2 regions of the Geobacillus sp. DSP4a genome follow, and region 2 is predicted to be linked to the other one. Evidence: a T-box and tRNA genes for the amino acid it is inferred to sense, from the RefSeq annotation. Region 2 holds a T-box; the other holds one or more tRNA genes.
The links. A T-box is a leader RNA that pairs with one kind of tRNA and senses whether it is charged. The one in region 2 lies ahead of serS (serine--tRNA ligase), so its partner is inferred to be a tRNA-Ser.
Positions count from the first base shown of each region.

Region 1 (5,570 bases), on a different contig from region 2:
GCTGGTAGAGGAAGGGGCATGGAAATAGCGTGGCGGATGTTAAGCCAAATATTATGCGGGTGTAGTTTAGTGGTAAAACCTCAGCCACGAGCATCTGCATCATCGAATTGGCTTCGAGTTGCCCCGACGCATCTGGCTTCTATGAATCAGCTGGTAGAGGAAGGGGCATGGAAATAGCGTGGCGGATGTTAAGCCAAATATTATGCGGGTGTAGTTTAGTGGTAAAACCTCAGCCTTCCAAGCTGATGTCGTGGGTTCGATTCCCATCACCCGCTTTTGATGGGCCTATAGCTCAGCTGGTCAGAGCGCACGCCTGATAAGCGTGAGGTCGGTGGTTCAAGTCCACTTAGGCCCATTATTTTCCGTTGAATATTTTTGGGTCATTCGCTATAATAATGGGCGAACAATGCCCCATCGTTCCACAGCAAAATCGGAGCGATGAGCTTCACATCTTCGAATTCGCTGCGAGTTGCCTCGACGCATCTCGCTTCCTTGAATTAGCTGGCAGAGGAAGGGACAGGGCAAGTATTGGGCTAGGTTTCTTACTCATCATTCCGCAATAGCTCAGCGACGAGCAGGTGCATCGTCGAATATGCTTCGAGTTGTCCCGACGCATCTCGCTTCCTTGAATTAGCTGGCAGAGGAAGGGACAGGGCAAGTATTGGGCTAGGTTTCTTACTCATCATTCCGCAATAGCTCAGCGGTAGAGCAACCGGCTGTTAACCGGTAGGTCGTAGGTTCGAATCCTACTTGCGGAGCCATTTCTTTGGAGAAGTACCCAAGTGGCTGAAGGGGACGGTTTGCTAAACCGTTAGGTCGCAGTTTTGCGGCGCGCGGGTTCAAATCCCGCCTTCTCCGCCATAATGGCCCGTTGGTCAAGTGGTTAAGACACCGCCCTTTCACGGCGGTAACACGGGTTCGAATCCCGTACGGGTCACTGGTTGCTGGCACCAGAGATTCTGGTGCCCTTTTGTACAATTTCTTTTGTCGATTTTTGCGTTTTTTTCTTGCGATGCGTGTGGAAGTCTGTTATAATATCTCTCGTTAGCTTTAAAATTACGTTATGATTGTTGGGGACAACGCAGTGTTTCGTTTCGTTAAAGAACGAGGCATTGCGTTTTTTTATTTACCACCCTAAACCGAGAAGACCCTCATTTCCACGCGTGAGCGTAGGGAGAGAGTTCAGGTAGGGAGGGAGTCCCCCGTTTCCAACGGCAGGAAAGTGGGGGGAGAAGATCAAACGAACAATTGGGCGTCGGCTTCGCCGCCATGAATTTGCACAAACATCGTTTGGATGGCTTGAAGCTGGCGCTTGGCGGTTTCTTCTGGCGTTGATGGGAGAAAGTAAACGATTTGCAAAGCGTTTTTCGTTTCTCTCGTCACGGCGGTCCGCTCCGAATCGACGATCGGACTGCCAAACGGCCCTCGTTCATCTTTGCTGACGAGTTTGTTGGCAAAGTTGACTGTGCGGCCGTTTAACGCGATGTATTCATCTTTTTCCGTGCCGATCGTGAGCGTCACTGTCCCGTTGATGCGGTCTAGATCATAGATGCCGAGCGGAATTTTATAATAGAGTGAAAAAAAGTTGTTTATGTCCGCCGCTGAATGGATAGGCGGAATGAAGCTTTTTTTCTGGATGCGTCGGTACAGGCTTTCACTTGACGGTCGATAGCGGCTTGGGTCCGTTCCGATTTGTTTGAAAGTACGGCGCCATTCGACCATTTCAGGAATGTCGGCAATCGACTTTTCCTGCAGCTCGATGTAAAGAGATTCTTGAAACAGCTCAAGCCGCCCCCTTAACATTTGCGGTGAATCGCTGACCTCGATATGATAATAGCGGATGACGCCGAATTTACCAGAAGGAAGGCGTTGCTTTAGTTGTTCTGATATCACGCATTTCATCTTGATCACCTCGGATTTCATTTTACCATATATGACGAAAGGAGGGAAAACGATGGATGTTATGGCATTAAAGCAGGAAGTCATTGAGTACAGTCGGTCAATCGGCATTGATAAAATCGGATTTGCGAGCGCTGATCCGTTTGTGGAATTAAAGGAACGGCTGCGCCGCCAGCAGGAGCTCGGCTATCAGTCCGGTTTTGAGGAACCAGATATTGAGAAACGGACGAATCCTTCATTGCTTCTTCCGGAAGCAAAATCGATTATTGCCATTGCTCTTGCCTATCCGTCTAAAATGAAAAATGCGCCGCGGGGGACAAAGACGGAACGGCGCGGCGTTTTTTGCCGCGCTTCATGGGGAAAGGACTACCACGATGTGTTGCGGGAACGTTTGCAGCAGCTCGAGGAGTTTTTGCTGGCCAAAGTGCCCCATGCCCGCGTTCGCTCGATGGTGGATACCGGAGAGCTCGCCGATCGGGCGGTGGCGGAACGGGCAGGGATCGGTTGGAGTGGCAAAAACTGCTCTATTATTACACCAGAGTTTGGATCGTATGTGTATTTGGGAGAAATGATTACGAATATTCCATTTCCCCCTGATGAACCGGTTGAAAACCGATGCGGCACGTGCACGAAATGCATTGATGCCTGCCCGACCGGGGCGCTTGTGCAAGGGGGACAACTGAACGCACAGCGGTGCCTTTCCTTTTTAACGCAAACGAAAGGATTTTTGGCCGACGAGTTTCGAGAGAAAATCGGGAATCGGCTGTATGGCTGCGATACATGCCAGCAAGTCTGCCCGGAAAATAAGGGAAAAGACTTTCATTTGCATCCGGAATTCGAGCCGGATCCGGAGGCGGCCAAACCGAAGCTGGTTCCGCTTCTTGACATGACGAACCGTGAGTTTCAAGAGAAGTTTGGTGCGATGGCCGGTTCATGGCGCGGGAAAAAACCGATTCAGCGCAATGCGATTATTGCCCTCGCTCACTACAAAGACCGGACGGCAGTGCCGCATTTACTCCGGTTGTTAAAAGAAGACAGTCGCCCGGTCATCCGCGGGACGGCGGCGTGGGCGCTCGGGAAAATCGGGGATCCAAGCGCTAAGCCTTATTTGGAGGCCGCGCGGCAAACGGAGGCGGATGCCGATGTGATCGCTGAGATTGAAAAAGGACTAAAACTGTTGGCTGAGGCAAAGGAATAGGGAAAAAAACGCAGCTTCCCCACATAAGGTAGTAACAAAAACGAAAGTGGTGGAAAGCAGCATGAAAAAACAGTTGCGCGCGTGGTTGGATGAGCGAGCCCGCTCGTTTGTGTCGGAAAGCAATATCCGAAGCGAAGAGGCGGCAAGAAAGCAACAGCTTTGCCAAAAGCGCGGTGCGGAGATCGTCCGTTGCACGATCCGGGGGCAAATTGTCGGCAGGCAGACCATCGAGCGGGAAGCGAAAGTGATGTATATTGCCCACCATCAATTTTTAATTAAGCAAAGGGGTTCACTATATATAGAAGAACAGGTTGAGGAGCGATGCGCCTGTTTTGTTGGCGGTGAGCTTGTTGCTGATGAACCGATCAACCGATTGGGGGGGGATATGGAGGCGCCGCGCGTCGAACGAGAGCAATGGACGGGAGATCGTCTTTCTTACCAGTATGACCGCGCCCGGGCGGTGCGGTATGCAGAAATGTGGTGGAACCGCCATAACCCGGCGTTTCCTTCCTTTGCCGTTGATTGCACGAATTTTGTTTCCCAATGTTTGTATGCGGGCGGAGCGCCGATGACGGGCTATCCGAACCGGGCGAGGGGATGGTGGTGTCAAAACGGAAGTTGGAGTTACAGCTGGGCGGTCGCCCATTCGCTGCGCTGGTATTTAAGCGGAGCGCGCATTGGCTTGCAGGCGGTCGAAGTAGCCGAGCCGGAACAATTGATGGCAGGGGATGTCATTTGTTATGATTTTCAAGGGGACGGACGCTTCGACCACTCAACGATTGTGGTGGCGAAAGATCAGAACGGGATGCCGCTTGTGAACGCCCATACGACAAACAGCCGAATGCGCTATTGGTCGTATGAAGATTCAAGCGCCTATACGCCAAACATTCGGTATAAATTTTTTCACATCATTGACCGCAAATAAACGATGTTGCTGAGGTGAACGAAATGCCGCTCCATGTAGTACTGTACCAACCAGAAATTCCGGCTAATACCGGGAATATCGCCCGCACATGCGCGGCTACGGATACGGCGCTTCACTTGATTCGTCCGCTTGGGTTTTCAACGGATGATAAAATGTTAAAGCGCGCCGGCCTTGACTATTGGCCGTACGTCAACATTTCGTATTACGATTCGCTCGATGAACTGTTTGCCCGGTTTCCGCACGGCGAATTTTACTTTATTACGAAATTCGGCCGCCAATACTACGATTCGTTTGATTTCAGCGATACGGAAAAAGACATTTTCTTTGTGTTTGGACGCGAAACGACCGGGCTGCCGAAAGAACTGCTTGAAGCCAATATGGACCGTTGCCTGCGCATTCCGATGAACGACAAAGTCCGTTCGCTGAACTTATCCAATACGGCGGCGATTTTAGTGTACGAGGCGCTGCGCCAGCAACGGTTTCATGGGCTTTCGTAAACAAAAAAACGACCTTCGTTGCGGAGGTCGTTTTTTTGTGCCTTATTGTTTAACGCCCGGTTTGTCCTCGTAGCCGGCGGTGAAAATGGCCGTCAAAAACGCAATGATAACCCCTAACATAAGCAATGTGCGCATCGCTTTTCCTCCCTTGCAATGAAAGTGGTATGCGTTTCCCCTTTATTATAGCGAATATGGCCAAGCATGTGAATGAGAACAGGTTAGGACGGAGAGACAAAATTTTTTTTGCGGCGAATGATACGGGACATCCTCGCATAAATTGTAATAATCTTGCTGTTAGACATCCAAGGGTGAGGAGGTCCTTTATGGATATTTTACAAAAGATCGCACGGTACCGGGAAGAAGAAGAAAAGCTGAAATGGGAAGGGACGTTCGCGGAGTATTTAAAGATTTTAAAAGAAAAGCCGTGGGTGGCCCAGTCGGCTCATTCGCGTGTTTATAATATGATCAAAGATGCTGGGGTCGAAGAGGTGAATGGGCGGAAACGATATAAGTTTTTTAGCCAGCACCTGTTCGGGCTTGAGGAGGCGCTTGAGCGGCTCGTTGAGGAATATTTCCACCCGGCGGCGAAGCGGCTTGATGTGCGGAAACGGATTTTGCTGCTGATGGGGCCGGTCGGCGGCGGGAAATCGACGTTGGTAACGCTCCTGAAGCGCGGGCTTGAGGAGTACTCCAAAACGGAGCGCGGAGCCGTTTATGCGATTAAAGGGTGCCCGATGCATGAAGACCCGCTTCACCTCATTCCTCACCATTTGCGCGACGATTTTTACCGCGAATACGGCATTCGCATCGAAGGCGAGCTGTCGCCGCTCAATATGATGCGGCTTGAGAAAGAGTACGGCGGACGCATTGAAGACGTGCTAGTGGAGCGCATTTTCTTCTCGGAAAACCGCCGCGTCGGCATCGGGACGTTCAGTCCGTCTGATCCAAAATCGCAAGACATCGCCGATTTAACGGGAAGCATCGATTTTTCAACGATCGCGGAATACGGCTCCGAGTCCGACCCGCGCGCGTACCGGTTTGACGGCGAGCT
Region 1 covers NZ_SDLD01000011.1:2,937-8,506, forward strand. Annotated here, with positions in the region: tRNA gene ETC02_RS05660 (tRNA-Gly) at 205-275, shown strand; tRNA gene ETC02_RS05665 (tRNA-Ile) at 282-355, shown strand; tRNA gene ETC02_RS05670 (tRNA-Asn) at 687-761, shown strand; tRNA gene ETC02_RS05675 (tRNA-Ser) at 769-861, shown strand; tRNA gene ETC02_RS05680 (tRNA-Glu) at 866-937, shown strand; gene ETC02_RS05685 (B3/B4 domain-containing protein) at 1,237-1,902, opposite strand; gene queG (tRNA epoxyqueuosine(34) reductase QueG) at 1,955-3,097, shown strand; gene ETC02_RS05695 (amidase domain-containing protein) at 3,159-4,022, shown strand; gene trmL (tRNA (uridine(34)/cytosine(34)/5-carboxymethylaminomethyluridine(34)-2'-O)-methyltransferase TrmL) at 4,046-4,519, shown strand; gene ETC02_RS05705 (PrkA family serine protein kinase) at 4,843-5,570, shown strand, end outside.
Region 1: it encodes a tRNA-Ser, which carries the amino acid that the T-box ahead of serS (serine--tRNA ligase) is inferred to sense. The anticodon was not compared.

Region 2 (5,570 bases):
CCATTTATTCGGCCAATGGGGCTACGGTCGCGATTGCGGAAATCATTGCTGGGTCAGAGAAAAATTTCGTGAAAATGATGAATGAAAAAGCGAAACAGCTCGGGTTGAAAGATTATAAATTCGTGAATGCGACAGGGTTAAGCAACGAAGACTTAAAAGGATTCCACCCGGAAGGGACAAACTCGGATGAGGAAAATGTCATGTCTGCGCGGGCCATGGCCACCCTTGCCTACCGGCTGCTGAAAGACCATCCAGAGGTGCTGGAAACGGCGAGCATTCCCCATAAAATGTTCCGAGGAGGAACAGAGGACGAAATTAAAATGGACAACTGGAACTGGATGCTGCCAGGGCTTGTGTACGGATACAAAGGGGTAGACGGGTTGAAAACCGGCTATACGGAATTTGCCGGCAACTGTTTCACCGGGACGGCGAAGCGGAACGGCGTCCGCCTCATTTCCGTCGTGATGAATGCCAAGGATGCAAGCGGAAAAACGACGAAAGAGGCGCGTTTTAAGGAGACAGAAAAACTATTTAACTATGGATTTCATCAATACTCGCTCCAAACGCTCTATCCGAAAGGGTATCAGCTGAAGGGGAAAGAGACGATTCCAGTCGTGAAAGGGAAGGAAAAAGAAGTTCGCGTCGCAACGGCGAAAAAGCTGTCTCTGCTCGTCAAAAATGGCGAGGAAAAACAGTACAAGCCGGTTTATGTATTGGATCAGAAAAAAATGACGAAAGAAGGAAAATTGATCGCTCCGTTGAAAAAAGGAGAGACGGTCGGATATATGACGCTTGAATACAAAGGCGATGACTCGCTCGCGTTCTTAAGCCCGGACATGCAAAAAAACATCCGGGTGCCGCTCGTTACGACAACCGAGGTGGAGAAAGCCAACTGGTTCGTTCTCTCGATGCGTGCGATTGGCGGACTGTTTGCTGATTTATGGACAAGCGTTGCCAAAACGGTGAAAGGTTGGTTGTAACGCTGCTCCCCGGTTAAGGGGAGCTTTTTTCCATTGTGATTTTTGTAAAAATTGAGGTAAAATAAAACAGTGGAATCATCCTTTTGCGTATATAGCAAAGCATAAGGATAGGAACAGGGGGAATCAACGTTGGCATTGACAGGTACAGACCGCGTCAAACGCGGCATGGCGGAAATGCAAAAAGGCGGCGTCATTATGGACGTCGTCAATGCGGAGCAAGCGAAGATTGCTGAGGCGGCAGGGGCTGTCGCAGTCATGGCGCTCGAGCGCGTCCCGGCAGACATTCGCGCCGCTGGCGGTGTCGCGCGCATGGCTGATCCGACGATCATTGAAGAAGTGATGAACGCTGTATCAATCCCAGTCATGGCAAAAGTGCGCATCGGGCATTATGTGGAAGCGCGCGTCCTTGAGGCGCTCGGCGTCGACTATATTGACGAAAGTGAAGTATTGACGCCGGCTGATGAAGAGTTCCATATTGACAAACGGCAGTTTACGGTCCCATTTGTATGCGGTTGCCGCGACTTAGGAGAGGCCGCCCGCCGCATTGCTGAAGGGGCATCGATGTTGCGGACAAAAGGGGAGCCAGGGACAGGAAACATCGTCGAGGCCGTTCGCCATATGCGCAAAGTCAACGCGCAAATCCGCAAAGTTGTCAGCATGAGCGAAGACGAACTTGTCGCCGAGGCGAAACAGCTTGGGGCTCCGGTTGAAGTGCTGCGTGAAATCAAACGGCTTGGCCGCCTCCCGGTCGTCAACTTCGCCGCTGGCGGTGTCGCGACACCAGCTGACGCCGCGCTCATGATGCACTTAGGCGCCGACGGTGTCTTCGTTGGTTCGGGCATTTTTAAATCGGAAAATCCGGAAAAATACGCTCGTGCGATCGTTGAAGCGACGACTCATTATGAAGACTATGAGCTGATCGCTCATCTATCGAAAGGGCTGGGCGGCGCAATGCGCGGCATCGATGTCGCGACACTGCTGCCGGAGCATCGGATGCAAGAACGAGGCTGGTAATCCGGACAAAGGAGCAAGATCACAATGAAAATAGGTGTACTCGGACTGCAAGGAGCTGTGCAGGAACATGTCCGCGCCATCGAGGCGTGCGGCGCCGAGGCGGTCGTCGTGAAGAAACCGGAGCAGCTTTCGGGACTCGACGGACTCGTGCTCCCGGGCGGCGAAAGCACAACAATGCGGCGCCTCATGGACCGGTACGGATTGATGGAGCCATTGAAGCAATTTGCCGCTGATGGCAAGCCGATGTTTGGGACATGCGCCGGGCTCATTTTGCTGGCGAAACGAATCGTCGGGTATGATGAGCCTCACTTAGGCCTGATGGATATTACGGTCGAGCGGAACTCGTTTGGGCGGCAGCGGGAAAGCTTTGAGGCGGAGCTGTCGATCAAGGGGGTTGGCGACGGGTTTGTCGGCGTCTTCATCCGTGCTCCGCACATTGTCGAGGTCGGCGACGGGGTCGATGTCCTCGCGACATACAATGACCGCATTGTCGCGGCCCGGCAAGGCCAGTTTCTTGGTTGCTCGTTCCATCCAGAGTTGACCGACGATCATCGATTGATGCAATACTTTCTCAACATGGTCAAAGAAGCGAAAATGACGTCAAGCCTTAAGTAAAGTGATCAAGCGAAAGCGATGAGAGGAACAAGCAGCAGACCCCCTTTCTTTCAGAGAGCCGGTGGGTGGTGCAAACCGACAGGAAGCGCCTGTGAATCCATCCTCGAGCAAAACGTTGAACGCCAAAGCGGGTCAGTAGGCGTTTTCGGCAGCCGCCGTGAACGGCAAAAAGGGAAGGCATCGCAAGCCTTCAATAAGGGTGGCACCGCGGGGTCGCTCCCGTCCCTTTTGGGGACGGGGGCTTTTTTATGTATAATATTGAATGGAAAAGGAGGTAAAAGCCATGCTGGATGTGAAAATATTGCGCGCCCAGTTTGAAGAAGTGAAAGAAAAACTAATGCAGCGCGGCGGAGATTTGGCGAACATCGACCGGTTTGAACAGTTGGACAAAGAACGCCGCCGTTTGATTGCTGAGGTGGAAGAGCTAAAAAGCAAACGCAATGATGTGTCGCAGCAAATTGCCGCCCTTAAGCGCGAGAAAAAGGATGCAGAGCCGCTGATCGTCCAAATGCGCGAAGTCGGCGACCGCATTAAGCAAATGGATGAGCACATTCGCCAACTGGAAGAGGAACTCAACGCCCTGTTGTTATCGATTCCAAATATTCCGCATGAATCCGTACCGGTCGGCCAGTCGGAAGAGGACAATGTCGAAGTGCGGAGATGGGGGGAGCCGCGTTCGTTTTCGTTTGAACCGAAACCGCATTGGGATATCGCCGACCAGCTTGGTCTGCTTGATTTTGAGCGGGCGGCTAAAGTGACAGGAAGCCGGTTTGTGTTTTATAAAGGGTTGGGCGCCCGGCTTGAGCGGGCGTTAATCAACTTTATGCTTGACATCCATCTCGATGAATTCGGCTATGAAGAAGTGCTGCCCCCCTATTTGGTGAACCGGGCAAGCATGATTGGAACCGGGCAATTGCCGAAATTTGCCGAGGATGCGTTTCATTTGGACAGCGAAGACTATTTTCTCATTCCGACAGCGGAAGTGCCGGTGACGAACTTGCATCGCGATGAAATTTTATCTGCAGATGATTTGCCGCTTTACTATGCAGCGTACAGCGCCTGTTTCCGCGCTGAAGCTGGTTCGGCCGGCCGCGACACAAGAGGGCTCATCCGTCAGCATCAGTTCAACAAAGTGGAGCTTGTTAAGTTTGTCAAACCGGAAGATTCATACGAGGAACTGGAAAAATTGACACGGCAGGCGGAAACGATTTTGCAGCGGCTCGGGCTTCCGTACCGCGTTGTCGCCTTGTGCACGGGTGATCTCGGCTTTTCAGCAGCGAAAACATACGATATTGAAGTATGGCTGCCAAGCTACGGCACGTACCGGGAAATTTCATCGTGCAGCAACTTTGAGGCGTTCCAAGCTCGCCGCGCCAACATCCGCTTCCGTCGCGATCCGAAAGCGAAACCGGAATACGTGCACACGTTAAACGGCTCAGGGTTGGCCATCGGCCGAACGGTCGCCGCTATTTTGGAAAACTACCAGCAAGAAGATGGATCGGTCATCATCCCAGAGGCGCTCCGCCCATACATGGGCAACCGGGACGTCATCCGTTAAAATCGTTGGTTGACTTTTCCCGGCAGCCGTGTTATAGTGAATGACGTTGGCGACGGAGAAAAAGAGGCGGCGGACGCCGGCCTCGAATGCTTCTCTGCCAAAGCGATAAAGAACAGTACTGACGCGCATAAGAGGAGATTGCCATCCGAAACGGCTGATCGGAATCGCCGTTTCCAGCCATAAAAAAACCCGCCGGGAGAAAGGCGGGTTTTTTTATCTCTTTGGCGCGGGCGGCCTTATCTTTTGACGACTGCAAACTGGTCGGAAAGGAGCAGCCAGTTTTGCGGGAAATCGAAGCCCAGTTTCCAATAGCTGACTCCGCGCAGGCCAAGTTCTTTCACGAGATTGAATTTTGCCTGAATGGAGCGGGCGTCCTCAAACCATACTTCGTGCTCGCGCCCGTTTTCATCGCGGTAGCGAAAATGCGGCGCCTGCGCCTCGGTGTCGTATTCAATCGCGACGTTATACCTCGCGGCGAGGGCGATGGCCTGCTGCGGGCTGATGGCGCGGGCGTACGGTCCGCCCGGTACGTACGGCAGTGTCCAATCATAACCATACAAATTTTGCCCCATTAAAATCTTTCCGGGAGGCATTTCCGAGACGGCGTACTCGAGGACACGGCGGACAGGGCCGATGGGGGAGACCGGCATCGGCGGGCCGCCGCTGTAGCCCCACTCATACGTCATAATGACGACAAAGTCGGCAATTTGTCCATGGGCGCGGTAGTCATGGGCTTCGTACCAACGTCCGCGCTGGGTGGCGCTCGTTTTTGGCGCCAGGGCGGTCGACATCATCCATCCTTCCCGTTCAAATCGCCGTTTCGCTTTGCGCAAAAACGCATTATATGCTTCTCGGTCTTCGGGGCGCAAATATTCGAAATTAAAATGGATGCCGCGCAAGCCATACCGTCTGGCGGCAGCGACAATGTTGTCGAGCAGGCGGTTTTGCAGCGTTTCATTCGTCAAAATAAGCGCGCCCAGCTCATCGCTGAACTGCCCGTTTTCAATGTTGGCGACAACCATCACAAGCGTGACGCGGTTGGCGCGGGCGATGGCGGGAAAGTCGTCAAGCGGAGGCTCTTGGAGTGTCGCGTCGCGCCGAATGGCAAAATAAAAGGGACTTAAATACGTTAAATGTGGAGCGGCTTCGCGGGCGCTTGCTTCCAACGCCGGACTGACGGTCGCACCGCGCGGTTCAATATAGGCGTTAAACTCCGCTCTCCGCTTGGCTCCGGGCGGAATGTAAAGACGCTGGCCGACCCGCAATGGCGCATTTAACGAGAGGCGGTTCACTTCCGCGAGACGCTGCATCGGAATGGAAAACCGGCGGGCAATCGACCATAAACTGTCTCCGGGTTGCACCCAATAAAAACGACCGACGATCGGAATCACGAGCGCCTGACC
Region 2 covers NZ_SDLD01000057.1:3,295-8,864, forward strand. Annotated here, with positions in the region: gene ETC02_RS14915 (D-alanyl-D-alanine carboxypeptidase family protein) at 1-980, shown strand, start outside; gene pdxS (pyridoxal 5'-phosphate synthase lyase subunit PdxS) at 1,110-1,994, shown strand; gene pdxT (pyridoxal 5'-phosphate synthase glutaminase subunit PdxT) at 2,019-2,609, shown strand; T-box leader at 2,619-2,839, shown strand; gene serS (serine--tRNA ligase) at 2,893-4,167, shown strand; gene ETC02_RS14935 (glycoside hydrolase family 18 protein) at 4,404-5,570, opposite strand, start outside.